DNA from 4 places in the Streptomyces sp. NPDC014676 genome. Region 4 is predicted to be linked to each of the others. Evidence: riboswitches for the same ligand, from Rfam matches in the RefSeq annotation. Region 4 holds a riboswitch; each other region holds the start of a gene.

Region 1 (5,566 bases), on a different contig from region 4:
CCGGTACGACCGTGAAGGCCGGCGACCCGATCGCCTTCTCCGGGGACTCCGGCAACTCGACCGGTCCGCACCTGCACTTCGAGGTCCGTCCCGGCGGCGGTTCGGCGATCGACCCGCTCGCCTGGTTCCGCAGCCACGGCCTCGACCCGTCGTAGGGGCCCGCCCCCGACGGGTCTCGGCCCGCGCTGCTACAGCTTCTCCACCGGCGCGTACCGCAGCAGCAGCCGCTTGGGCTTGGTGTCCCCGAAGTCGATCGTCGCCTCCGTGTTGGCGCCCGTGCCCTTCACCGCGACCACGGTGCCGAGGCCGAACTGGTCGTGGGTGACCCGGTCCCCGATCGCCAGCGACACCACGGGCTTGTCCGCGGCCCGCCCGGTGGCGAAACCGGAACCGCCCGACGCCGACGAGCGCGAGCGGGACGACGACAGCGAGGCCGCCACCCCCGACACCGGACCGGAGGACACGGGCGCGCTCGCCCCCGTCCGCTTCCACTCCAGGTGGGCGGCCGGGATCTCCTCCAGGAACCGCGAGGGCGGGTTGTAGGACGGCTGGCCCCACGCGCTGCGCAGCGTCGAACGGGTCAGGTACAGCCGCTCACGCGCGCGCGTGATGCCGACGTACGCCAGGCGCCGCTCCTCCTCCAGCTCCTTGGTCTCGCCGAGGGCGCGCATGTGCGGGAAGACGCCGTCCTCCATGCCGGTGAGGAAGACGACCGGGAACTCCAGGCCCTTGGCGGTGTGCAGGGTCATCAGCGTGATGACGCCCGATCCGTCCTCGTCCTCGTCGGGGATCTGGTCGGAGTCGGCGACCAGGGCGACCTGCTCCAGGAAGTCGGACAGCGCGACCGACTCGCCCTCGCCGCGCTCCTGCTCGAACTCCAGGGCGACGGCCGCGAGTTCCTGGAGGTTCTCGATCCGGGTCTCGTCCTGCGGGTCGGTGGAGGCCTGCAACTCGGCGAGATAGCCGGTGCGTTCGAGGATCGCCTCCAGGACCGTCGCCGGGCCCGCACCGGACTCGACGACCGTACGGAGATCCTCCATCAGCGTGTTGAACCGCTTCACGGCGTTCGACGAGCGCGCGGCCATGCCGTACGCCTCGTCGACGCGCCTCAGCGCCTGCGGGAAGCTGATCCTCTCGCGCTGCGCGAGGGCGTCGATCATGGCCTCCGCGCGGTCGCCGATGCCCCGCTTGGGCACGTTGAGGATGCGGCGCAGCGGCACCGAGTCCTCGGGGTTGGCGAGCACCCGCAGGTAGGCCAGGACGTCCCGGACCTCCTTGCGCTCGTAGAAGCGGACACCGCCGACGACCTTGTAGGGCAGGCCGACGCGGATGAAGATCTCCTCGAAGACGCGGGACTGGGCGTTGGTCCGGTAGAAGACGGCGACGTCGCCCGCCTTGGCCTCGCCCGCGTCGGTGAGGCGGTCTATCTCGTCGGCGACGAACTGGGCCTCGTCGTGCTCGGTGTCCGCGACGTACCCGGTGATCCGCGCGCCCGCGCCGGCGTTGGTCCACAGGTTCTTGGGACGCCGCGACTCGTTGCGCTCGATGACGGCGTTGGCGGCGCTCAGGATGGTCTGCGTGGAGCGGTAGTTCTGCTCCAGCAGGATCGTGGTCGCGTCCGGGTAGTCCTCCTCGAACTGGAGGATGTTGCGGATCGTCGCACCGCGGAAGGCGTAGATCGACTGGTCGGCGTCGCCCACCACGCACAGCTCGGCGGGCGGCACCTCGGGCTCGGACGGTGTGCCGGCGGGGTGCTCGGAGGTGCCGACGAGCTCGCGGACCAGCGCGTACTGGGCGTGGTTGGTGTCCTGGTACTCGTCGACCATGACGTGCCGGAAGCGGCGGCGGTAGTGCTCGGCGACGTCCGGGAAGGCGCGCAGCAGGTTGACCGTCGTCATGATCAGGTCGTCGAAGTCGAGGGCGTTGGCCTCCCGCAGCCGCGACTGGTAGAGCGCGTAGGCCTGGGCGAGGGTCTTCTCGAAGCCGTCGGCGGCCCGGGCGGCGAAGTCCTCCTCGTCGATCAGCTCGTTCTTCAGGTTGCTGATCTTGGCGCTGAAGGACTTCGGCGGGAAACGCTTGGGGTCGAGCTCCAGGTCACGGCAGACCAGGGCCATCAGACGCTTGGAGTCGGCGGCGTCGTAGATCGAGAACGACGAGGTGAAGCCGAGCCTCTTGCTCTCGCGGCGCAGGATGCGCACGCACGCGCTGTGGAACGTCATGACCCACATGGCGCCCGCGCGCGGGCCGACGAGCTGCTCGACGCGCTCCTTCATCTCGCCCGCGGCCTTGTTGGTGAAGGTGATCGCGAGGATCTGGCCCGGATGGACGTGCCGCTCGGCCAGCAGGTGGGCGATGCGGTGGGTGAGCACACGGGTCTTGCCGGAACCGGCGCCGGCCACGATGAGCAGCGGGGAACCGGAGTGCACCACGGCGGCGCGCTGGTTGTCGTTCAGCCCCTCCAGCAGCGCGGCGGCGTCGATCACCGGGCGCGGGGCGCCGTCGCGGTAGTAGGCGTCCCGGTCCGGCGGCACGTCGAACTTCCCGCCGAACAGGTCGTCCGGGATCTGCTCCGGCACGTACTCGTCCTCGGGCGGTGGCGGGGGCTCGCCCTCGGGGCCCCGCTGGGCCTGGAGGTCCGCCAGGAAGCTGTCGTCAAAGAGGCTGCTCATCGCTCTCCGAGTCTAGGGCGCCCCACCGACAACCCGGGGCCACCCCGGGAACATCCCCGGAATCCGGCGGCCGGGACGGGGCGCACACCCTCCAGAACCACCCCATCACCCTGGGTGACCCCGCACGCAAGGTCACGAAAATGTATCGGGCATATCACCCATCAACCTTCACAGGGGCCACACCGGTTGGCTACGGTGCGGGCGGGCCGTACGACCCCCACCGGCGAACCCCGCCGGGCCGCGCGGCCCCCGCCGAGTCCGTCACTGCCCCCGCGGCAGCCGGAGCCGGGGACCCACCGAGACCATGGGGTGAATCGGCCCACTCCCTCGCGGAGCGGCCGTAGGGCAACCCTTCCGAGCAAGCCGCCCGAACCCGACAGCTAACCCGGTAGGCGGAGCTTTGGAAGGAGTCGCCTCCCTTGGCGTCGCACCGCAAGTCGCGCACCCCCGGCACGCGCGTGGCAGGCATACGGACCCCGGCCCTCGCCACGGCCGCCCTGACCTCCGTGGCCCTGCTGTCCCAGACGGCCACCGCCGCCCCCTCCGACGACGGCAGGCCGAGCCTGGAGGAGGTCGAGAAGAAGGTCGGCGACCTCTACCGCCAGGCGGAGTCGGCGACCGAGAAGTACAACGCGGCCAAGGAGAAGACCGCGAAGCAGCGCAAGCAGGTGGACACGCTCCTCGACGACGTGGCCAAGCGCACCCAGAAGCTCAACGAGGCGCGGGCGGAGCTGGGTTCCTTCGCCGCCGCCCAGTACCGGACCGGTGCCGGCGTCCCCGACACCGCGACCTTCCTGCTCGCGGACACGCCGCAGGACATCTTCGACCAGCGCCAGGTGATGGACCGGATGACCGGCCGCCAGAAGGAAGCGGTCGACGACTACGTCACCCAGCAGTCCGAGACGATGCAGAAGCGCCAGGAGGCCACCGAGAGCCTTCAGACGCTCACCGAGACCCAGGGCGACCTGAAGACGGCCAAGGCCACCGTCCAGAAGAAGCTCACCGACGCGCGCGAGCTGATGGCGAAGCTGACCGCCGAGGAGAAGGCACGGCTCGCGGCGATCGAGAAGGAGAAGCAGGAGGAGGCCGCCCGCAAGGCCGCCGAGCTCGCCCGGCAGCAGGCGGAGCGGCAGAAGGCGCAGGAGGAGGCCGCCACCGCTCAGCAGGACGGCGGTACCTCGGCGGGCGGCACCTCCGGCTCGACCACCTCACCGTCGACGGACTCCTCGTACACCACCAAGGCCGAGAAGGCCCTCGCCTTCGCCCGCGCGCAGATCGGCAAGCCGTACGTCTGGGGCGCCACCGGCCCCGGCTCCTACGACTGCTCCGGCCTCACCCAGGCCGCCTGGAAGGCCGCCGGCGTCACCGTTCCGCGCACCACCTACGACCAGGTGAACGCGGGCACGACGGTCCCCGTCTCCCAGGCCCGGCCCGGTGACCTGGTGTTCTTCTACGACGACGTCACCCACGTGGGGATCTACATCGGCAACGGGATGATGATCCACGCGCCGAAGCCCGGCACGTACGTCCGCGAGGAGTCGATCTACTACGACGGCGAGTCCTCGATCCACAGCGTGGTGCGCCCCGCCTGACCGCCCGGAAGGGGCGGGGACGGTCCTCCGGCGTCGTCCCCGCCCCTTTTCCGTGCCGGTCCGCGCCACGGCACGCGGCGCCGGTCGCCCGCGCTCCCCCTGGGAAACGCCGGCGGCGGTGGCGCTGTCCGCGTCCACCGCCGCCGGCGTCCCCTGGGCCCGGGAGCCCGGGACGCGTCCTGTCGTGGGCCGCGGTCACGTCCGGGTCCGTGGAGCGGAGGTCAGGTCCACAGCACCGCGATGAAGACGTTCGTCACGGTCAGCAGTCCGACCAGGCCGAACAGGCCCTTGTCCACCTTCTCGTCGTCCCGCTTCACGTACACCAGGCCGAGGATCACGATCAGCAGGGCCAGCTTCACGCCGATCTTGATGTTGTCGACGGAGTAGTCCTGGGCCTGGTTGAGGCCGACCAGGACCACACCGGTGACCAGCATCGTCAGCGCGCCGTGCAGCATCGCGGGGACGAACCGGGCGGTGCCCGCGCCCATCGCCTTCATCTGGGTGAGGAAGCCGCCGAGGAGCGACGCGATGCCGATGATGTGCAGACCGACGAAGAGGTGGATGAGTACGTCCATGAGGCCGGAGCCTAGCCATAGCCGCCTCCTAGCACTCCGGCACCCTCATCCGTCCCTCCTCCGCCATATCGGTCATCACTTTGAGTGAAGACGATGAAGTCGGAGCAGGGCATCTGTCACTTACGGTCACCCGACGGTCCGCTCACATCACTTCCGCACAACCCGTCACCGGGGCCGCACGGCCGGGCCTAGCGTCCTCCTCCAGGTGACCGGCTCTCCACCGCCGCCCGGTCCAGGGGCGGCGGCCGGACACCACCGCCGAGAAGGTCCGGCGGCGGACGGCTCCCCTGCGCACCCCCGCCGCCGGACCACCGGACGGCAGTCCGCTCCGCGCGGTCGTCGGAAAGTCGGAAAGTCGGAAAGGACGGAAATCCAGGTGGCAGCGCACCGCAGGACCCGGCAGCGTGTCCCGGGCGGCACCACGGCCCGCGCGGCCACCGCCCTCGCCCTCGCCGGCGCGGCCACCGCGACCGGCTTCGACGGGGCGGGACACGCCGAACCGCGGCTGACACCGGGCCAGGTCAAGGCCGAGGTCGACAGGCTCTACCGGGAGGCGGAGACCGCCACCGAGAAGTACAACGGAGCCAAGGAGAAGGCCGAGTCGGCCCAGCGGCGGCTGCGCGATCTGCAGGACGAGGCGGCCCGCAGGAAGGACCGGCTCGACTCCGCGCGGGACGCCCTGGGCACGGTCGCCGCGGCGCAGTACCGCGGCGGCGGCCTCGACCCCGCC
Region 2 (5,566 bases), on a different contig from region 4:
CCCGTCGCCTCCACGCCGCCCGTCGCCTCCACGGCCCCTCCCGCCACCGCGGCGGCGGCCTCCGTCAGCACCGCCCGCGGGTCCGTGCCCTCCGGTACCCGGGTCAGCAGCGTCCCCACCGGGCGACCCGCCCGTCTGACCAGCAGGAACACCTCGCCATGGGTGATCGGCGGGCTGCCCGGGCCGGGTCTCGGCGCGGCCTCGTCACCGTCCAGGTCGATCTCGGCGACCTGCACCGCGCCGATGGCCAGGAACCGCCGTATCTCCTCCTGCGTACGCGCTCTCCGGGACACCTGTCTTCCCCCTCCCCCTCCTCCTCACGACTCACGGCCGGCGCAGCCGTGCCGCGCCCTTCAGGGTCCGTGCCGCCAGCGCCGCCAGGCGCGGACGGGCGCGGACGAAGCCGTGCGCGCGGCGCGCGGGTTCGCGGCTCAGCCAGTGCAGCGCGGCGCCCGCGCCCGGACGGGTCGCCGCCCCTTCGTAGACGGCGAGTTCGCCGGTCTTCAGCGAGTCCTTGTACTCGGCCGGACCACGCCCCATGTCGAGCAGGCCGATGCCCTCGGCCGCCGCCGCCTCGGCCATCCGCAGATGCAGCACCAGACCCGGCGAGTACTTCGCGAACTCCGGGTCGTACGCCGGGAACCAGCAGGCCAGGACGGACGCCGAGCGCAGCCCGAAGTGCGCGGCGACGGGGCGGTCACCGGCGTACAGGACCGACAGCGTGCCCGCGCACTGGGCGGCGCGGGTCTCGGCGAGCCGGCCCACGAGCCGGGCGATCCACTCCCGCGCGAACCGGTCGCGCCGCCCGGTCCTGCGGTACTGCGCCGACTTCCACTCCATCAGCGTGCGCAGCGCGGCCGGGTCGCGCTCGTCGAAGACGAACCGCACGGCTCCGGCCCGGCGGCCCAGCCTGCGCTCCTTGGCCAGCGTGGTCTTCAGGAACTTCGGCGACTGGGCGCGCAGCACCGACTCGTACGTCTCGTAGCCCTTCTCCACGTCGATGACGTAGGTGGCGTGCTCCTCGGCCGCGTACGGCACGAACAGCCCTTGGTCCGCCTCCAGGTTGTCGAAGGCGAAGCTCGACACCGAGCAGCCCCGCAGCAGTTCGTCCGTCTCCAGGGCGACACCGGGGCCCAGGACCGCGCCCTGGCAGTCCGACACCCCGAGCCCGATCGCCCGGCCCTGCCCCAGCGCGCCCCGCTCGTACGGCAGGAAACCCACCGGTTGCGCGCCCTCGTACAGCACCGCGACCCGGGCCCGCGGGCGCACCCGGGACACAGCGACGGTGAACTCCGGTTCCATGAACGGGTTGCGCGGTGCGTCCGTCGCGGCGCGCAGTTCCCGCCAGCGCTCCCGCTCCCCCTCGCCGAGCTCCCCGGGCCTCAGCACACGCATGCGTCCACTGCTCACCTGACCCCCCGATCAAGTCCCCCCTGGACCCTTGGAAGGTACCGCCCCGGACCGGGCGGACGGTAGATAGCGGACCATGTTCTTGCCAAACGGGGAAAGAGACCTGAACCGGTCCTTACCCGGCGCCGAGAGAAGGGGAACCGTACCGAAAGCGAATGCAAACGGGCACGGTGAATCGGACCGTCGGGTTGTCCGTATTCTCTGATCATGGCCGCACCCACCGCGTATTCACTCATCGCCACCGACCTGGACGGGACGCTGCTGCGCGGCGACGACACCTTCTCCGACCGGTCCCTCGCCGCGCTCGCGCGGGCGGAGCGGGCCGGCGCGCGGCACCTGGTGGTGACGGGGCGGCCGGCCCCCAGAGTGCGGTCGCTCCTGGACAACCTCGGCTGCACGGGGCTCGCGGTGTGCGGACAGGGCGCGCAGGTGTACGACGCCGGCGCGCACCGGCTGCTGTGGTCCGTGACACTGGACCGGGAACTGGCGGAGACGGCGCTCGGCAAGATCGAGGCCGAGGTGGGGGAGGTGTACGCCGCGGTCGACCAGGACGGGGCCGACGGGCTGACGCTGATCGAGCCCGGCTATCTGATGCCGCACCCGACCCTGCCCGCGGTACGGGTCGAGCGGCGGGCCGAGCTGTGGGACCGGCCGATCAGCAAGGTGCTGCTGCGCCACCCGGACCTGTCCGACGACGCGCTGGCGGCGGCGGCCCGGTCGGTGGTCGGGTCACTGGCCACGGTCACCATGTCGGGGCCGGGCACCGTGGAGCTCCAGCCGTGCGGGGTGACCAAGGCCACGGGGCTGGCGCTGGCCGCAGAGCACCTGGGGCTGAGCCCGGCGCGGACGATCGCCTTCGGCGACATGCCGAACGACATCCCCATGTTCGGCTGGGCGGCCCACGGCGTCGCCATGGCCGACGCGCATCCCGAACTGAAGGCGGTGGCGGACGAGGTCACCACGTCGAACGAGGACGACGGCGTGGCCGTCGTCCTCGAGCGACTGTTCGGCGGGGCGGTGACGCTCGCCCGTCAGCGGGTGGCTCAGTACGCGCCGAAGACGTTGTCGATGGAGCCGTAGCGGTCGGCCGCGTAGTTGCAGGCCGCCGTGATGTTCGCGACCGGGTCGTACGGGTCGAAGGCGGTGCCGGGCACGTGGTAGGCCGCGAAGGTCGGGTCGATGATCTGCAGCAGGCCCTTCGACGGGGTGCCCTTGGCGGCGTTGGAGTCCCAGTTGTTGATGGCGTACGGGTTGCCGGAGGACTCGCGCATGATGTTGCGGTGGATGGCGTCGTAGCTGCCCGGGATGCCGTTCTGCGCCATGACGTCCAGCGACTCGCGGATCCAGCCGTCGAGGTTGTCCGGGTACGCCGTCGCGGGGGCGGCAGCGGTCGTCGTCGGCTCGGTGGTGGCCGCGAAGGCGCCGGTGGCGCCGAACAGCGGCAGGGCGACCACGGCGACGCCGGTGCCGGCGACGGCGAGGGAGCGGGCGAGGCGGCGGCGGTGCTGACCGAAAGCAGGCATGTCTGGGTTCCTCTCCTACGCCTGCGAGGTGAGCTGTCGGGTTCGGGCGGGAGAGTGCCCGGCCGTGCCCCTGCGGGCATGGCTTCACCCCTAGCCGTCCCGGCGCGATGTCCGGTGCGGCGGCTTACCTGGGTCCCCCACTCCTGCCGTCTTGAGTTCGTCGTCGGATGTGATGCGGGCGGCGGCAGGATTAGGCGTCCACCCGGCAGGCCCGGAACGTATGCGAGAGCACATGTCGGGAACAAGTGCGAGCATCACGGAAGGCGCCGTTTGATCTTTCGATGGGGCTTTTGGGGTGCTTGATCCTTTGCTGTCGCCAAGGGTCAACTCGGCGGCGGGGGAAGGGGAAAGGTGGGTGGTGGCGGACGGCGGGGGTACCGGATCGCGCGTGACTCACTTCACTGGGGATTGCCTGTGAACGCATTTTTCGCCAAGGGGAATTAGCTCGGCATTTGCGGCAAATCGGACGTCGGGGCGGGCAGGATGGTCCACGTGGCGAGGCGGGGCCCGGGGGCCGGGCCGAGGAGTGGATCGGTACGTCCGGGAAAACAGAAGAATGTCCGTTGTTATCAACCGATCAAAAGCACTCCGCTCCCGACCCCGTACCGCCCTGCCCGTAACCCCGGGCGCTGGCGGTGATCGAAACGTGACCGGATACGCTGACTTGAGTGATGGCAGCGACCTATCGACATTCCGTGTAACCGCCAGTGGACACCAGCAGACAGGAGACCCCTCGTGACCGTCGTCGGGCCGTTCGGGCTGAGCGTGCGGGACCAGGCTCTGGAAGCCGATGTCCAGGCCGGGATGACGGCTGTCGAGGAAGGGCTGCTCGAGGCCACCAAGAGTGAGGTCCCCTTCATCACGGGAGCCGCCCAGCACCTGGTGCGGGCCGGCGGCAAGCGGTTCCGCCCGCTGCTCGTGATGCTCGCCGCCCAGTTCGGCGACCCCTACGCGCCCGGTGTCGTGCCCTCGGCCGTGGTGGTGGAGCTCACCCACCTGGCCACGCTGTACCACGACGACGTGATGGACGAGGCCGATGTGCGGCGCGGCGTCGCCAGCGCGAACGCCCGCTGGGGCAACTCCGTCGCGGTCCTCACCGGCGACTTCCTCTTCGCGCGGGCCTCGCACATCCTGGCCGACCTCGGCCCGGAGGCCGTGCGGGTGCAGGCCGAGGCGTTCGAGCGGCTGGTCACCGGGCAGATCCTGGAGACCGCGGGACCGCAGGACGGCCGCGACCCGGTCGACCACTACCTGGACGTGCTCGGCGGCAAGACCGGCTCGCTGGTCGCCGTCGCCTGCCGGTTCGGCGCGATGATGTCGGGCGCCGACGAGACGGTCGTGGACGTGCTGACCCAGTACGGCGAGCGGCTCGGAGTCGCCTTCCAGCTCGCCGACGACGTCCTGGACATCGCCTCCGACTCCCACGAGTCCGGCAAGACCCCCGGCACCGACCTGCGCGAGGGCATCGCCACCCTGCCCGTGCTGCGGCTGCGCGAACGGGCGGCCCGGCTGGGTCTCGCCGACGACATCGCCCTGTGCGAACTGCTCGACTCCGACCTCACCGACGACGCCCGGCACGCCGAGGCGCTGCGGCTGCTGCGCGCCCACCCCGCGCTGGAGCAGGCCCGCCGGGACACCGTGCGCTACGCCGAGGAGGCGCGCGCGGCACTCGCCCCGCTGCGGGAGTGCGAGGCGAGGACGGCACTCGTGCAGCTGTGCGACGCGGTGGTGCACCGCGCGGGCTGAGCCGGCCCGAACTCTCCCCCGACCCCTACGGGGCGGGGGAGGGAACCGCCCTCCGTGTCATACCCCAGCAGTACGTGGAGTTGCGTCCGGGGGCTGACGAATCCGCCTGCCAGATTTGGTCAGATGGACCACGACGGACAACACCACTCCTCACCGATTCGGGTGAGAATGGCGGCTCAGGGTGAAACTGGTGCGAGGTCACGAGACGAAAAGCCGCCGCCGACCACGGAGGTAGGGCACACATGGCACCGTACGAATCCGACGACATGACGACCGCGCGGGAGGCCGACGAGCCGCGCGCGGGGCGGCGCAGGGCCGCGCGGTACGTCGTCCCGGTCACGGTGATGGGAGTGGCGGCCGCGACCATCGGGCTCGTCCCCGCGATCGCCAGCTCCGGCGACCCCGACCTGCCGGAGATCACCGCCGCGCAGCTCATAGAGAAGATCGCGAAGTCGGACGTCGAGCGGTTGTCCGGCACCGTGAAGATCACCACGGACCTCGGTCTGCCGGACCTCGGCGGCCTGGAGGACAGTCTCATGTCCGGCGCCGCGGGGCAGGGCGAGGACGGCGGCTCCTCGGCCGACCCGTCCGCCAAGCTCGCTGAACTGGCCTCCGGCACGCACACCCTGCGGATCGCGGCCGACGGCCCCGACCGGCAGAAGGTGTCGCTCCTGGAGAACGCCGCCGAGTACAGCCTGATCCACAACGGCAAGGACGTCTGGGGCTACGACAGCGGCTCCAACGAGGTCTACCACGGCACCGTCGACGCCTCCGGCGAGAACCGGGAACAGCAGCCCCCGGCCACCCCGAAGGACTTCGCCGAGGAGGCGCTGAAGTCGGTCGACGACACCACGTCCGTGACCGTCGACGGCACCGCCCAGGTGGCC
Region 3 (5,566 bases), on a different contig from region 4:
TGCGCCGCGCGGTACGCGGCCGCCAGCTCCGGGTCGGTGGCCAGCCGCTCCGTCATCTCCTTCATCACGCCGTTCGCCTCCAGCGTCCCGATCGCGGAGTTCGCCTTCGGGCAGGTGAGGTAGTAGAGCGTCGGGAAGGGGGTGCCGTCGGGCAGCCTCGGCGCGGTCTCCACGACGTCCGGCTGTCCGCAGGGGCAGCGGTGCGCGATGGCGCGCAGCCCGCGCGGGGGCCGCCCGAGCTGCTGCTTGAAGGCCTCGACGTCCGCGTCGGTGGGCTCGGTGCGCGGGGTCGTGGGTGGGGGCGTTTCCATACGTGTCTTTCTACGGCTTTCTGCAAAGGGTCACTGGCCGGCGGCGTCGGCCTTGTCGACGCCGTCCCAGACGTTCGCGTACCAGGGGCGGTCGGCGGCTCCGAGATCCGTACGGGACTGCTTCGCCGTACCCGGGTCGATGACGATGTAGCCGGTCTCGCCGGGCAGGACGTAATGCAGCCGCCTGCGGATCTCCTGCTCGGCGTACGCGTCGTCCTGCCAGCGGGCCTTCATGTCGCGCAGCCGTTCGACCCGCCGGCGGGCCTCGTCCTGCTCCTGCTGGAGGTCGGCGATGTCCGCGCGCTGGGAGACGTACTGCCGCATGGGGTAGGCGAGGGCGACGATCAGGGAGCAGACCACCAGGGCGAGCAGCGCCGCCCGGCCGGTCAGCCGGGAGCGGCGGGCCTGGCGTTTGGTCTGCGAGCGGTAGACCCGGGCCGCGGTCTGCTCACCGATCAGCCGGATCCTGGTCGCGGTGGAGAAACGGTCCCGGTCCTTGACCGCCATGGTTCCGCCTCTCGTTCACCGTCATACGCGTGTACGTCCCCGCACACGGTACGGGACCGGGTACGGGGACGTACGTACGACGCTGCCTACGACTCAGCCCTTGAAGCGGGGGAAGGCCGAGCGGCCGGCGTACACCGCCGCGTCGTCGAGGATCTCCTCGATGCGCAGGAGCTGGTTGTACTTGGCGACGCGCTCGGAGCGGGCCGGGGCGCCGGTCTTGATCTGGCCGCAGTTGGTGGCGACGGCCAGGTCGGCGATGGTGACGTCCTCGGTCTCGCCGGAGCGGTGGGACATCATGCACTTGAAGCCGTTGCGCTGGGCCAGCTCGACGGCGTCCAGGGTCTCGGTCAGCGAGCCGATCTGGTTGACCTTGACCAGCAGGGCGTTGGCGGCGCCCTCCTCGATGCCGCGGGCGAGGCGCTCGGGGTTGGTGACGAACAGGTCGTCGCCGACGAGCTGGACCTTGTCACCGAGCTTGGCGGTGATGGTCTTCCAGCCCTCCCAGTCGTCCTCGAACAGCGGGTCCTCGATGGAGACGAGCGGGTACGCGTCGACGAGCTCCGCGTAGTACTCGGTCATCTCGGCCGCCGAGCGCTCCTTGCCCTCGAAGGTGTAGACGCCGTCCTTGTAGAACTCGGACGCGGCGACGTCGAGCGCGAGGGCGATCTGCTCGCCGGGGGTGTAGCCGGCCTCCTTGATGGCCTCGAGGATGAGGTCGAGGGCCTCGCGGTTGGAGCCGAGGTTCGGGGCGAAGCCGCCCTCGTCGCCGAGGCCGGTGGCCAGGCCCTTGCCCTTCAGGACCTTCTTCAGCGTGTGGTAGACCTCGGCGCCCCAGCGCAGGGCCTCGGAGAAGGACTCCGCGCCGATCGGAGCGATCATGAACTCCTGGATGTCCACGTTGGAGTCGGCGTGCGAGCCGCCGTTCAGGATGTTCATCATCGGCACCGGCAGCAGGTGCGCGTTGGGGCCGCCCAGGTAGCGGAAGAGCGGGAGGTCGCTGGCCTCGGAGGCGGCGTGGGCGACGGCGAGCGAGACGCCCAGGATGGCGTTGGCGCCGAGCGAGCCCTTGTTGTCGGTGGCGTCCAGGTCGAACATCGCCTGGTCGATCAGGCGCTGCTCGGTGGCGTCGTAGCCGACGAGCTCCGGGCCGATCTGCTCGATGACGGCCAGGACGGCCTTCTCGACACCCTTGCCCAGGTAACGGCCTGCATCGCCGTCACGGAGTTCGATGGCCTCGAAGGCGCCGGTGGAGGCGCCGGACGGGACGGCGGCACGACCCGTGCTGCCGTCGTCGAGGCCGACCTCGACCTCGACCGTGGGGTTGCCTCGGGAGTCCAGGATTTCCCGGGCTACGACGACGTCGATGGACGGCACGAGCATCTCCTTCTTGGATGTGACGCGGGTGGGCAGGACCCCGGAGGGTCTTGCGAGACCGAGCCTAACCGGCCCGGGGCGATCGGGCCGCCGGTCGCCCGCCCCGTGGACAGAACCGAGAGTAAATTGTTTCCGAACGGAACAAAGCCGTTTCGGGAAAACCGGCCGTGAAAAACCCCGCCCCGGCGCGTACGGGGGAAAACGCACCGGGGCGGGGGGCAGGGAGGCAGCCGCTTACTTGAGGTGCAGCTGCTGGCCCGGGTAGATGAGGTCGGCGTCGTCGACGATGTCGTCGTTCAGCTCGAACAGCTCGGCCCAGCCGCCCTCGACGTCGTGCTCGGCGGCGATGGAGCTGAGGGTGTCGCCCTTGACGACCTTGTACTCGCCGTCGCCCTTCTCGACCTTCTCGCCGGTCGGGGTGGTGACGGTCTTCTGCTCGGTCTTCCGCTCGGCCTTCTGCTCGGTCTTCCGCTCGGCGGAGCGGGAGGCCTTCTGCCCGGTCTCACGGGTCTCCGTGGAACCGGTGCTCTGCGAGGAGCCCGAGCCGTTCGCGGAGGAGCCGCCGTAGGCGGCGTTGGACAGGCCCGTGCCGCAGACCGGCCAGGCGCCCTTGCCCTGGCCCGCGAGGACCTTCTCGGCGATCTCGATCTGCTGCGCCTTGCTGGCCCGGTCGGCGGTGGAGGCGTACTGCGTGCCGCCGTACGCGGCCCAGGTGGAGGCGGAGAACTGCAGACCGCCGTAGTAACCGTTGCCGGTGTTGATGGACCAGTTGCCGCCGGACTCGCACTGGGCGACGGTGTCCCACTCGGAGGCGGTGGCGGCGGAGGCGCTGCCGGCCGCCATCAGCGGGGCGGCGACGGCGGCGGAGGCGACACCGGCGACGGCGATCGCGCGGGTGGCCTTGGACGGACGACGGTGCTTGCCCTTGCCGGAAAACAGCATGGTGGATCCCCTCACCGACGCCTGCGAGGTGAGCTGTCGGGTTCGGGCCGGTTGAGTTGCCCGGCCACGTCCCTCACGGGACGCGGCTTCACCCCAAGCCCGATCCGGTGTCAATCACCGGAAGGGGCGCTTACCTTGGGTCCCCCGCTCCTGCCTACGGCGCATGACGCGACGACTGTTCCCGTGCTGCCACTGGCAGGATTCGGCGTGGCGGCAGCCGGGGCCCGCGGTGGCGAGCGGTCACGACCGTAGGCACGCGATCCACGGAATTTCAAAGACGATCAGGGCCTCTGAGACCTATCTCTCACAATCTTTAAACCGGACATTAGCCGCGAAACATGACGTCAACTGCCGCCGCGCCCAAGCATTTTCGGGTGTCACTTTCCACCCGATTCGCTCCCCGCCCCAAGCGCCTGACCCGGCAGGACGAGAGCCGCGTCGCCGCCGATGAGCTGCTCGTTCACCCCGTAGAGCGCGCCCCATCCGCCGCCGACCGCAAGGGAGTCGGCACGGGACGGGGAACCGCCCTCGTTGCTCACGGTGGAAGAGTCACCGGCCGTGCCGCCCCAGGCGTTGAGGCCGCGCGAGGCGTGCCGGCCGGACGAATCGGATGCGCGGGCCTCGTCCTTGCTCTCCTCCGCGCTGGCGCCGCGATGGCGGCCGCCGCCCTCGGCATCGGCGTCCGCCGAAGCGTCGCCGACCTGCCCGGACTTGTCCGACTCGCTGTTCTTGGGGCTTGCCGAGGCAGAGGAGGAGGTGTCGGAGTCCGTGCCCGTCCCACCGTCCGTGGCCCTGTCCGAATCGGTACTCGAGTCGGCGGACTTGCCAGGATTGGCCGATTCGCCCACCGAAGCGTCCGAGTTCTTCCCGCCGTTCGCACTCGACGACGGAGAGGAGGAAGGGGAAGGGGAGGACGAAGGAGAGGAAGCGGGCGAATCACCGGAGTCCGACGAGTCGGACGAATCCGAATCGCCCGATGTCGAGTCGTCGGCCACCCCCGTGTCGACACTGGCCGGCGGAGCGTCCTGATCCAGGCCCGCGAGCAGTCCGCAGGTGCGCCACGCGCCGACCCCCTGGTCGGCGAGGATCTTCTCGGCCACGGCTATCTGCTGGCCGCGGCTTGCCTGGTCGGCGCTCGACGCGTAGTCCAGGCCGCCGTACTTCTCCCAGTCCTCCTGGGTCAACTGCAAGCCGCCGTAGTAGCCGTTGCCGGAGTTCTGGCTCCAGGAGCCACCACTCTCGCACTCGGCCACCCGGTCCCAGTTCAGGCCGTCGGCCGCGCTGGCGGCGCCGGCGCCGAAGAGGGGGATCGCAATGGCGGAGCCGGTCACTCCGGCCGCGACGAGGAGAGCCGGAGCCTGGCGGGGGCGACGGTGCCGACCGTTCCCGGAGAGCATACGGAAGACCTTTCGCGAGACAGCGATGACCAGTGCGGTGAGTGGAGCCCGAGCCACCGCACTTGATGGGTGAACGTATCGGCAGACGATCACTTGTCACAAGTTAATGCCGCACAGATCACGTGAAGATCACAGAGTTGAGAGCGTGTCATGTTTGCGTTGGCCGCCCCGGGGGCACGGAAAGGATGCGCGGTCCGTCACTTTTGTGGCGGCGTGAATTCCACCGGGAGCGTGCGCAGTCCGCGCATGATGAGCCCGCCCCGCCAGCGGAGTTCGGCCGGTTCCGCCGCGAGCCGCAGGTCCGGCAGCCGGGTCAGCAGGGTGGCGAGCGCGGTCCGGCCCTCCAGGCGGGCCAGCGGTGCGCCCAGGCAGTAGTGGATGCCGTGGCCGTATCCCAGATGCTGGTTGTCGCGCCGGCCGAGGTCGAGCACGTCCGGGTCGGCGAACCGCTCCGGGTCCCGGTCCGCGGCGGCGAGCACGACGAGGACGGGGTCGCCGGCCGCGATGCGCTGCCCGCCGATGGTGACCGGCTCGGTGGCGAACCGCCAGGTGGCGAGTTCCACGGGACCGTCGTACCGCAGGAGCTCCTCGACACCGGTCTCCAGCAGCCCGCGCTCCCCGGCGACGAGGGACCGCTGCAGGCGGTCGCGCTGTCCGGGGTGGGTGAGCAGGGCGTAGGTGCCGTTGCCGATCAGGTTGACGGTGGTCTCGAAACCGGCGAACAGCAGGATGAACGCCATGGCGGCGGCCTCGTTCTCGGTGAGGTGCTCACCGTGGTCGGAGGCGCGGATGAGGCCGGAGATGAGGTCCTCGCCGGGGGCGGGTTCGGCGGGGAGCGCCTCGCGCTTGCGGTGGATCAGCTCGGCGAGGTAGCCGCGCATCTTCTTCACCGACCGGGCGACCCCGCCGCGCGGGCCCCCGCCGTGCCGGATCATCATGCCCGCCCAGTCCCGGAAGTCGTCCTGGTCCTCGCGCGGGACGCCGAGCAGGTCGCAGATGGCGTAGATGGGGAGGGGGAAGGCGAACTCGTGGATG
Region 4 (5,566 bases):
GCCCCGACAACCGCGCGGTGCTCGTCTACGAGCCCGTCGCCCCGGAAGCCGGAGACGCCGAGGACACCGAGGAAGCCGCCGCAGCCGCCGGCACCGACGAGAACGAGGAGGCGGCGAAGTGACCGAGCTCGCCACGATGGACTTCCACCCGCAGCCGCAGGCGGGCGACGCCAAGCCCTGGGCCTTCCCGGCCCCCGAGCGCGGCACGCTCGACAACGGCCTGACCGTGCTGCGCTGCCACCGCCCCGGCCAGCAGGTCGTCGCCGTCGAGGTGCTCCTCGACGCGCCCCTGGAGGCCGAGCCGGCCGGCCTCGACGGTGTCGCCACGATCATGGCGCGGGCCTTCTCCGAGGGCACCGACAAGCACTCCGCCGAGGAGTTCGCCGCCGAGCTGGAGCGCTGCGGCGCCACCCTGGACGCGCACGCCGACCACCCCGGCGTCCGCCTCAGCCTGGAGGTCCCGGCCTCGCGGCTCACCAAGGGGCTCGGGCTGCTCGCCGACGCGCTCAGGGCGCCGGCGTTCGCCGACAGCGAGGTCGAGCGGCTGGTCCGCAACCGCCTCGACGAGATCCCGCACGAGCTGGCCAACCCCTCCCGCCGCGCCGCCAAGGAGCTCTCCAAGGAGCTGTTCCCGGCGAGTGCCCGTATGTCGCGTCCGCGCCAGGGCACCGAGGAGACGGTCGCCGGCATCGACTCCGCGGCCGTACGCGCCTTCTACGAGAAGCACGTCCGTCCCGCCACGGCGACCGCCGTGGTCGTCGGCGACCTCACCGGTATCGACCTGGACGCGCTGCTCGGCGACACGCTGGGCGCCTGGACCGGCTCCCCGGCGCAGCCGCGGCCCGTCCCGCCGGTGGTCGCCGACGACACCGGGCGCGTCGTGATCGTGGACCGTCCCGGCGCCGTCCAGACGCAGCTGCTGATCGGCCGTATCGGCGCGGACCGGCACGACCGGGTGTGGCCCGCGCAGGTGCTCGGCACGTACTGCCTCGGCGGCACCCTCACCTCCCGCCTGGACCGCGTGCTGCGCGAGGAGAAGGGCTACACCTACGGCGTGCGGGCGTTCGGACAGGTCCTCAGGTCCGCCCCGGACGGCACGGGTGCGGCGATGCTGGCCATCAGCGGCTCAGTGGACACGCCGAACACCGGCCCCGCTCTCGAGGACCTGTGGACGGTGCTGCGCACGCTCGCCGCGGAGGGGCTCACCGACGACGAGCGCGATGTCGCCGTGCAGAACCTCGTGGGCGTGGCGCCGCTCAAGTACGAGACCGCCGCGGCCGTCGCGAGCACCCTGGCCGACCAGGTCGAGCAGCACCTGCCCGACCACTACCAGGCCGACCTGTACCGGCAGTTGGCCGCGACCGGCACCGTGGAGGCCACCGCGGCCGTCGTGAACGCCTTCCCGGTGGACCGCCTGGTGACCGTCCTCGTCGGTGACGCGGCGCAGATCAAGGCGCCCGTCGAGGCCCTCGGTATCGGTGAAGTCACCGTCGTGACGGCCGAGTAGCGAGCCGCGAGGACGCACGCGCGGCGGGCCCTGGTGACACGAAAGTCACCAGGGCCCGCTTATGCCCGAATCGGGGCGGAAGTTGCCTGTCTGGCCTGTGGGATGCGCTACAAAACCCGTGATTCGTTTGAGGATCGGGAGACGGCCCGCTTAGCTTCGTCCGGGCTGTTCGTCGGGCAGTGCGCCGCATCCGCGGCACCGGACAGTCATCGCCGAGTCCCCCTGAGGCGCGAGCCGGGGGAGCCGGGGACCCACCGCAGTCCCTGGGGTGAATCGGACGCCCGCGCGTGTCGCGAGGGGGCCCGTAGGAGACCTTCCTGCTCCGAACCCGTCAGCTAACCCGGTAGGCGAGAGGGAAGGAAAGGACCAGCCTGTACATGGCGTTCACCCGCGCCCCGGGCAAGCACCGTCGTCCCGGCCGGACGCAGCGCGGCACCGCCCGCGTGGCGGGCGTCGCGGCGCTCACCACCACCGGCGTCGTCGGCTCCCTCGCGGCCCCCGCGCTCGCCGCCGAGCCCGCTGCCGCACAGACCGGCCTCACGCCCGTCGTCACCCTCGGCGACGCGGTCGCCGACCGGATCGACGCCCAGGCGGCCGCCCAGCACGAGGCCGCCCGGGAGGCGGCCGAGGCCGCCGCGCGCAAGGCCGCAGAGGAGGCCGCGCGCGAGAAGGCCGCCAAGGAGGCCGAGGAGGCCCGCGCGGAGAAGGAGCGCGCCGCGCGGGAGGCCGAGCGCGAGCGCCTCAACACCTTCGTCTCCCCGATCCCCGGCTCGTACGTCTCGACCGGTTACCAGGCCGGCAGCTCGCTGTGGTCCTCCGGCAGCCACACCGGTGTCGACTTCCACGCGGCGAGCGGCACCCCCGTCCAGTCGGTCGGCGTCGGCACCGTCGTCGAGGCCGGCTGGGGCGGCTCGTACGGCAACCAGGTCGTCATCAAGATGCACGACGGCACGTACACCCAGTACGGCCACCTGTCGTCCATCGGCGTCTCGGTGGGCCAGCAGGTGGCCGCCGGGCAGCAGATCGGCCTCTCCGGCGCCACCGGCAACGTCACGGGCGCGCACCTGCACTTCGAGGCCCGCACGGGCGCCGACTACGGCTCCGACCTCGACCCCGTCGCCTACCTCCGCGCGCACGGCGTGAACCTCTGACCCGCTCGCTTCCCGATGCCCCGGCTCCCCGAGCCGGGGCATCGGTGTTTCCGGGCGTCGCCTGTCCAAAAAATATGCATGGATTCCGGTCCGCCGTCGTGAATTCCCGCCGATTGCAATAGAGTCACGGAACACACGTCAATCGTCGACGTTTCACGGGGATTAAGCCGGAGGTTCGTCATGCGTATTCCCGCGCACTCGGTGTGCACGGCGATCCGGGACGACATCGTCGCGGGTGTCCACGAGCGCGGCGGCCGGCTCACCGAGGAAGTGCTCGCCCGCCGTTACGGTGTCTCCCGCGTTCCCGTCCGGGAGGCGCTGCGCACGCTGGAGGCCGAGGGATTCGTGGTGACCCGGCGGCACGCGGGCGCGTGCGTCGCGGAACCCACCGAGCAGGAGGCCGCCGACCTGCTGGAGATGCGCGTGCTCCTCGAGCCCCTCGGTGCCTCCCGCGCGGCCCAGCGCCGCACCGAGGCCCATCTGAAGGTGCTGCGCGGCCTGGTCCGGCTGGGGCAGGAACGCGCCCGCCAGGGCAACAGCGACGACCTGCGCTCCCTGAGCGGCTGGTTCCACGAGACGCTCGCCCAGGCCACCGGCAGTCCGGCACTGACCTCGGCACTGACCCAGCTGCGGCACAAGATCGCCTGGATGTACGCCACCGAGGGGCCGTCCGACCCCGTCGAGTACTGGGCGGAGCACGGCGCGATCGTGGACGCCGTGGCGCGCGGTGACGGCGACCGCGCGCGGTCCGTCACGGCGCTGCACACCGAGCGCGCGAGCGCCGGGCACCGCCTGCGTTTCGCCCCGGGCGCCGGCCGCGCGGACCGTGTGAGGAACTCGCAACATGCCGTAAACATGCCGAGCGTTCGGCATTAACACGGGTGCCGTATACAAAGAGGGAGCATTTCTCGGGGTTTATTCACGCTGCCCGTAAAAGGGGAAAGCTGCCCGCGGAAGGAAAAATCTGCCCGTGACGGGGGAAAGCGAAAGGCCCGCCCGGCGGTCCGGGCGGGCCTTTCGGCATGACGTCCTCAGACGGTCTCGGGGAGTTCCTCGAGACCCTCGGCGACCAGCTTCGCCAGACGGTCGAGGGCGGCGTCCGCGCCCTCGGCGTCGGACGCGAGGACGATCTCCTCGCCGCCCTGGGCGCCCAGGCTCAGGACAGCCAGCATGGAGGCCGCGTTGACGGGGTCGCCCCCGGCCTTGGCGATCGTCACCGGGACGCCTGCGGCCGTGGCGGCTCGGACGAAGATGGAGGCGGGGCGGGCGTGGAGACCCTCGGCCCAGCCGACGTTGACGCGGCGCTCAGCCATGTGTTGCTGCCCTTCGCTGTTCAGGGTTGTCTAGACCAGTTTCCCACATCGTGAAGCATGCCCGGAGCCTGCCGGGAGCGTGCCCGAAGGGGCCTTCGCTCCCGCTCCCGGCGGCAGCCGGACCGCGGCCTCGGCCCGGCTGTCGTCCACCACAGACTGCCTCGCGCCGTTGTCGTACGCGAGCCGTACTCTGGGGCCCATGCAGACCTCGTCGGACCGGCACGAGTATCCCGCTCACTGGGAGGCCGACGTGGTGCTGCGCGACGGCGGCACCGCGCGCATCCGCCCCATCACCGTCGATGACGCCGAGCGCCTGGTCAGCTTCTACGAGCAGGTGTCGGACGAGTCGAAGTACTACCGCTTCTTCGCGCCCTACCCTCGCCTGTCCGCCAAGGACGTCCACCGCTTCACGCACCACGACTTCGTGGACCGGGTGGGACTCGCGGCCACCATCGGCGGCGAGTTCATCGCCACCGTACGCTACGACCGGATCGGCGCCGACGGCACGCCCGCCTCGGCTCCGGCCGACGAGGCCGAGGTCGCCTTCCTCGTCCAGGACGCCCACCAGGGCCGGGGCGTCGCCTCCGCCCTCCTCGAACACATCGGCGCCGTCGCGCGGGAGCGCGGCATCCGCCGGTTCGCGGCCGAGGTGCTGCCCGCCAACAACAAGATGATCAAGGTGTTCACCGACGCCGGGTACACCCAGAAGCGCAGCTTCGAGGACGGTGTCGTCCGCCTGGAGTTCGGCCTCGAACCCACCGACCGCTCCATGGCCGTGCAGTACGCGCGCGAACAGCGCGCCGAGGCGCGCTCGGTGCAGCGGCTGCTCGCCCCCGGCTCGGTGGCCGTCGTCGGCGCCGGCCGCGCGCCCGGCGGCGTGGGCCGCAGCGTCCTCGACCACCTGCGGGACACCGGGTTCACCGGCCGGTTGTACGCCGTGAACAAGGCTCTGGGGGAAGGGGAGGAGGAGCTCGGCGGGGTGGCCGCGTTCCGCTCGGTGCGGGACATCGACGGGCCCGTCGACCTCGCGGTCGTCGCGGTGCCCGCCGAGCGGGTCCCCGAGATCGTCACCGAGTGCGGCGAGCACGGCGTGCAGGGGCTCGTCGTCGTCTCCGCCGGCTACGCCGAGTCCGGCCCCGACGGCCGCGAACGCCAGCGCGCCCTCGTACGGCAGGCACGCTCGTACGGCATGCGGATCATCGGCCCCAACGCCTTCGGCGTCATCAACACCTCCCCGGACGTCCGGCTGAACGCCTCGCTCGCCCCTCACATGCCCCGGCCGGGCCGGATCGGGCTGTTCGCCCAGTCCGGCGCCATCGGCGTCGCCCTGCTGTCCCGCCTGCACCGGCGCGGCGGCGGCGTCACCGGTGTCACGGGCGTGTCCACCTTCGTGTCGTCCGGCAACCGGGCCGACGTCTCCGGCAACGACGTCCTGCAGTACTGGTACGAGGACCCCGACACCGACGTCGTCCTGATGTACCTGGAGTCCATCGGCAACCCCCGCAAGTTCACCCGCCTCGCCCGCCGGACCGCGGCGGCGAAGCCGCTGGTCGTGGTCCAGGGCGCACGTCACGGAGCGGGGCCCCGGGGGCACG

What was found. Region 4 has a riboswitch for cyclic di-AMP ahead of ACF1DX_RS12125 (M23 family metallopeptidase). Riboswitches for the same ligand answer to the same signal wherever they lie in the genome.
Positions count from the first base shown of each region.
Region 1: it holds a riboswitch for cyclic di-AMP, as region 4 does, so the genes downstream of both, ACF1DX_RS07325 (NlpC/P60 family protein) here and ACF1DX_RS12125 (M23 family metallopeptidase) in region 4, are expected to answer to the same signal.
Region 2: it holds a riboswitch for cyclic di-AMP, as region 4 does, so the genes downstream of both, ACF1DX_RS08345 (transglycosylase SLT domain-containing protein) here and ACF1DX_RS12125 (M23 family metallopeptidase) in region 4, are expected to answer to the same signal.
Region 3: it holds a riboswitch for cyclic di-AMP, as region 4 does, so the genes downstream of both, ACF1DX_RS18450 (transglycosylase family protein) here and ACF1DX_RS12125 (M23 family metallopeptidase) in region 4, are expected to answer to the same signal.

Region 1 covers NZ_JBIBZI010000002.1:640,138-645,703, forward strand. The annotation lists gene ACF1DX_RS07315 (M23 family metallopeptidase) at 1-155, shown strand, start outside; gene pcrA (DNA helicase PcrA) at 189-2,669, opposite strand; cyclic di-AMP (ydaO/yuaA leader) riboswitch at 2,931-3,081, shown strand; gene ACF1DX_RS07325 (NlpC/P60 family protein) at 3,089-4,261, shown strand; gene ACF1DX_RS07330 (hypothetical protein) at 4,483-4,836, opposite strand; gene ACF1DX_RS07335 (NlpC/P60 family protein) at 5,213-5,566, shown strand, end outside.
Region 2 covers NZ_JBIBZI010000002.1:837,965-843,530, reverse strand. The annotation lists gene ACF1DX_RS08360 (glycosyltransferase) at 1-293, opposite strand, end outside; gene ACF1DX_RS08355 (GNAT family N-acetyltransferase) at 325-1,395, opposite strand; gene ACF1DX_RS08350 (HAD family hydrolase) at 1,618-2,490, shown strand; gene ACF1DX_RS08345 (transglycosylase SLT domain-containing protein) at 2,454-2,933, opposite strand; cyclic di-AMP (ydaO/yuaA leader) riboswitch at 2,939-3,106, opposite strand; gene ACF1DX_RS08340 (polyprenyl synthetase family protein) at 3,669-4,679, shown strand; gene ACF1DX_RS08335 (outer membrane lipoprotein carrier protein LolA) at 4,922-5,566, shown strand, end outside.
Region 3 covers NZ_JBIBZI010000006.1:87,918-93,483, forward strand. The annotation lists gene ACF1DX_RS18435 (DUF501 domain-containing protein) at 1-311, opposite strand, end outside; gene ACF1DX_RS18440 (septum formation initiator family protein) at 342-818, opposite strand; gene eno (phosphopyruvate hydratase) at 912-2,192, opposite strand; gene ACF1DX_RS18450 (transglycosylase family protein) at 2,427-3,134, opposite strand; cyclic di-AMP (ydaO/yuaA leader) riboswitch at 3,138-3,306, opposite strand; gene ACF1DX_RS18455 (transglycosylase family protein) at 3,512-4,531, opposite strand; gene ACF1DX_RS18460 (cytochrome P450) at 4,729-5,566, opposite strand, start outside.
Region 4 covers NZ_JBIBZI010000003.1:780,595-786,160, reverse strand. The annotation lists gene ACF1DX_RS12135 (M16 family metallopeptidase) at 1-122, shown strand, start outside; gene ACF1DX_RS12130 (pitrilysin family protein) at 119-1,507, shown strand; cyclic di-AMP (ydaO/yuaA leader) riboswitch at 1,708-1,872, shown strand; gene ACF1DX_RS12125 (M23 family metallopeptidase) at 1,885-2,658, shown strand; gene ACF1DX_RS12120 (GntR family transcriptional regulator) at 2,839-3,534, shown strand; gene ACF1DX_RS12115 (HPr family phosphocarrier protein) at 3,690-3,971, opposite strand; gene ACF1DX_RS12110 (GNAT family N-acetyltransferase) at 4,171-5,566, shown strand, end outside.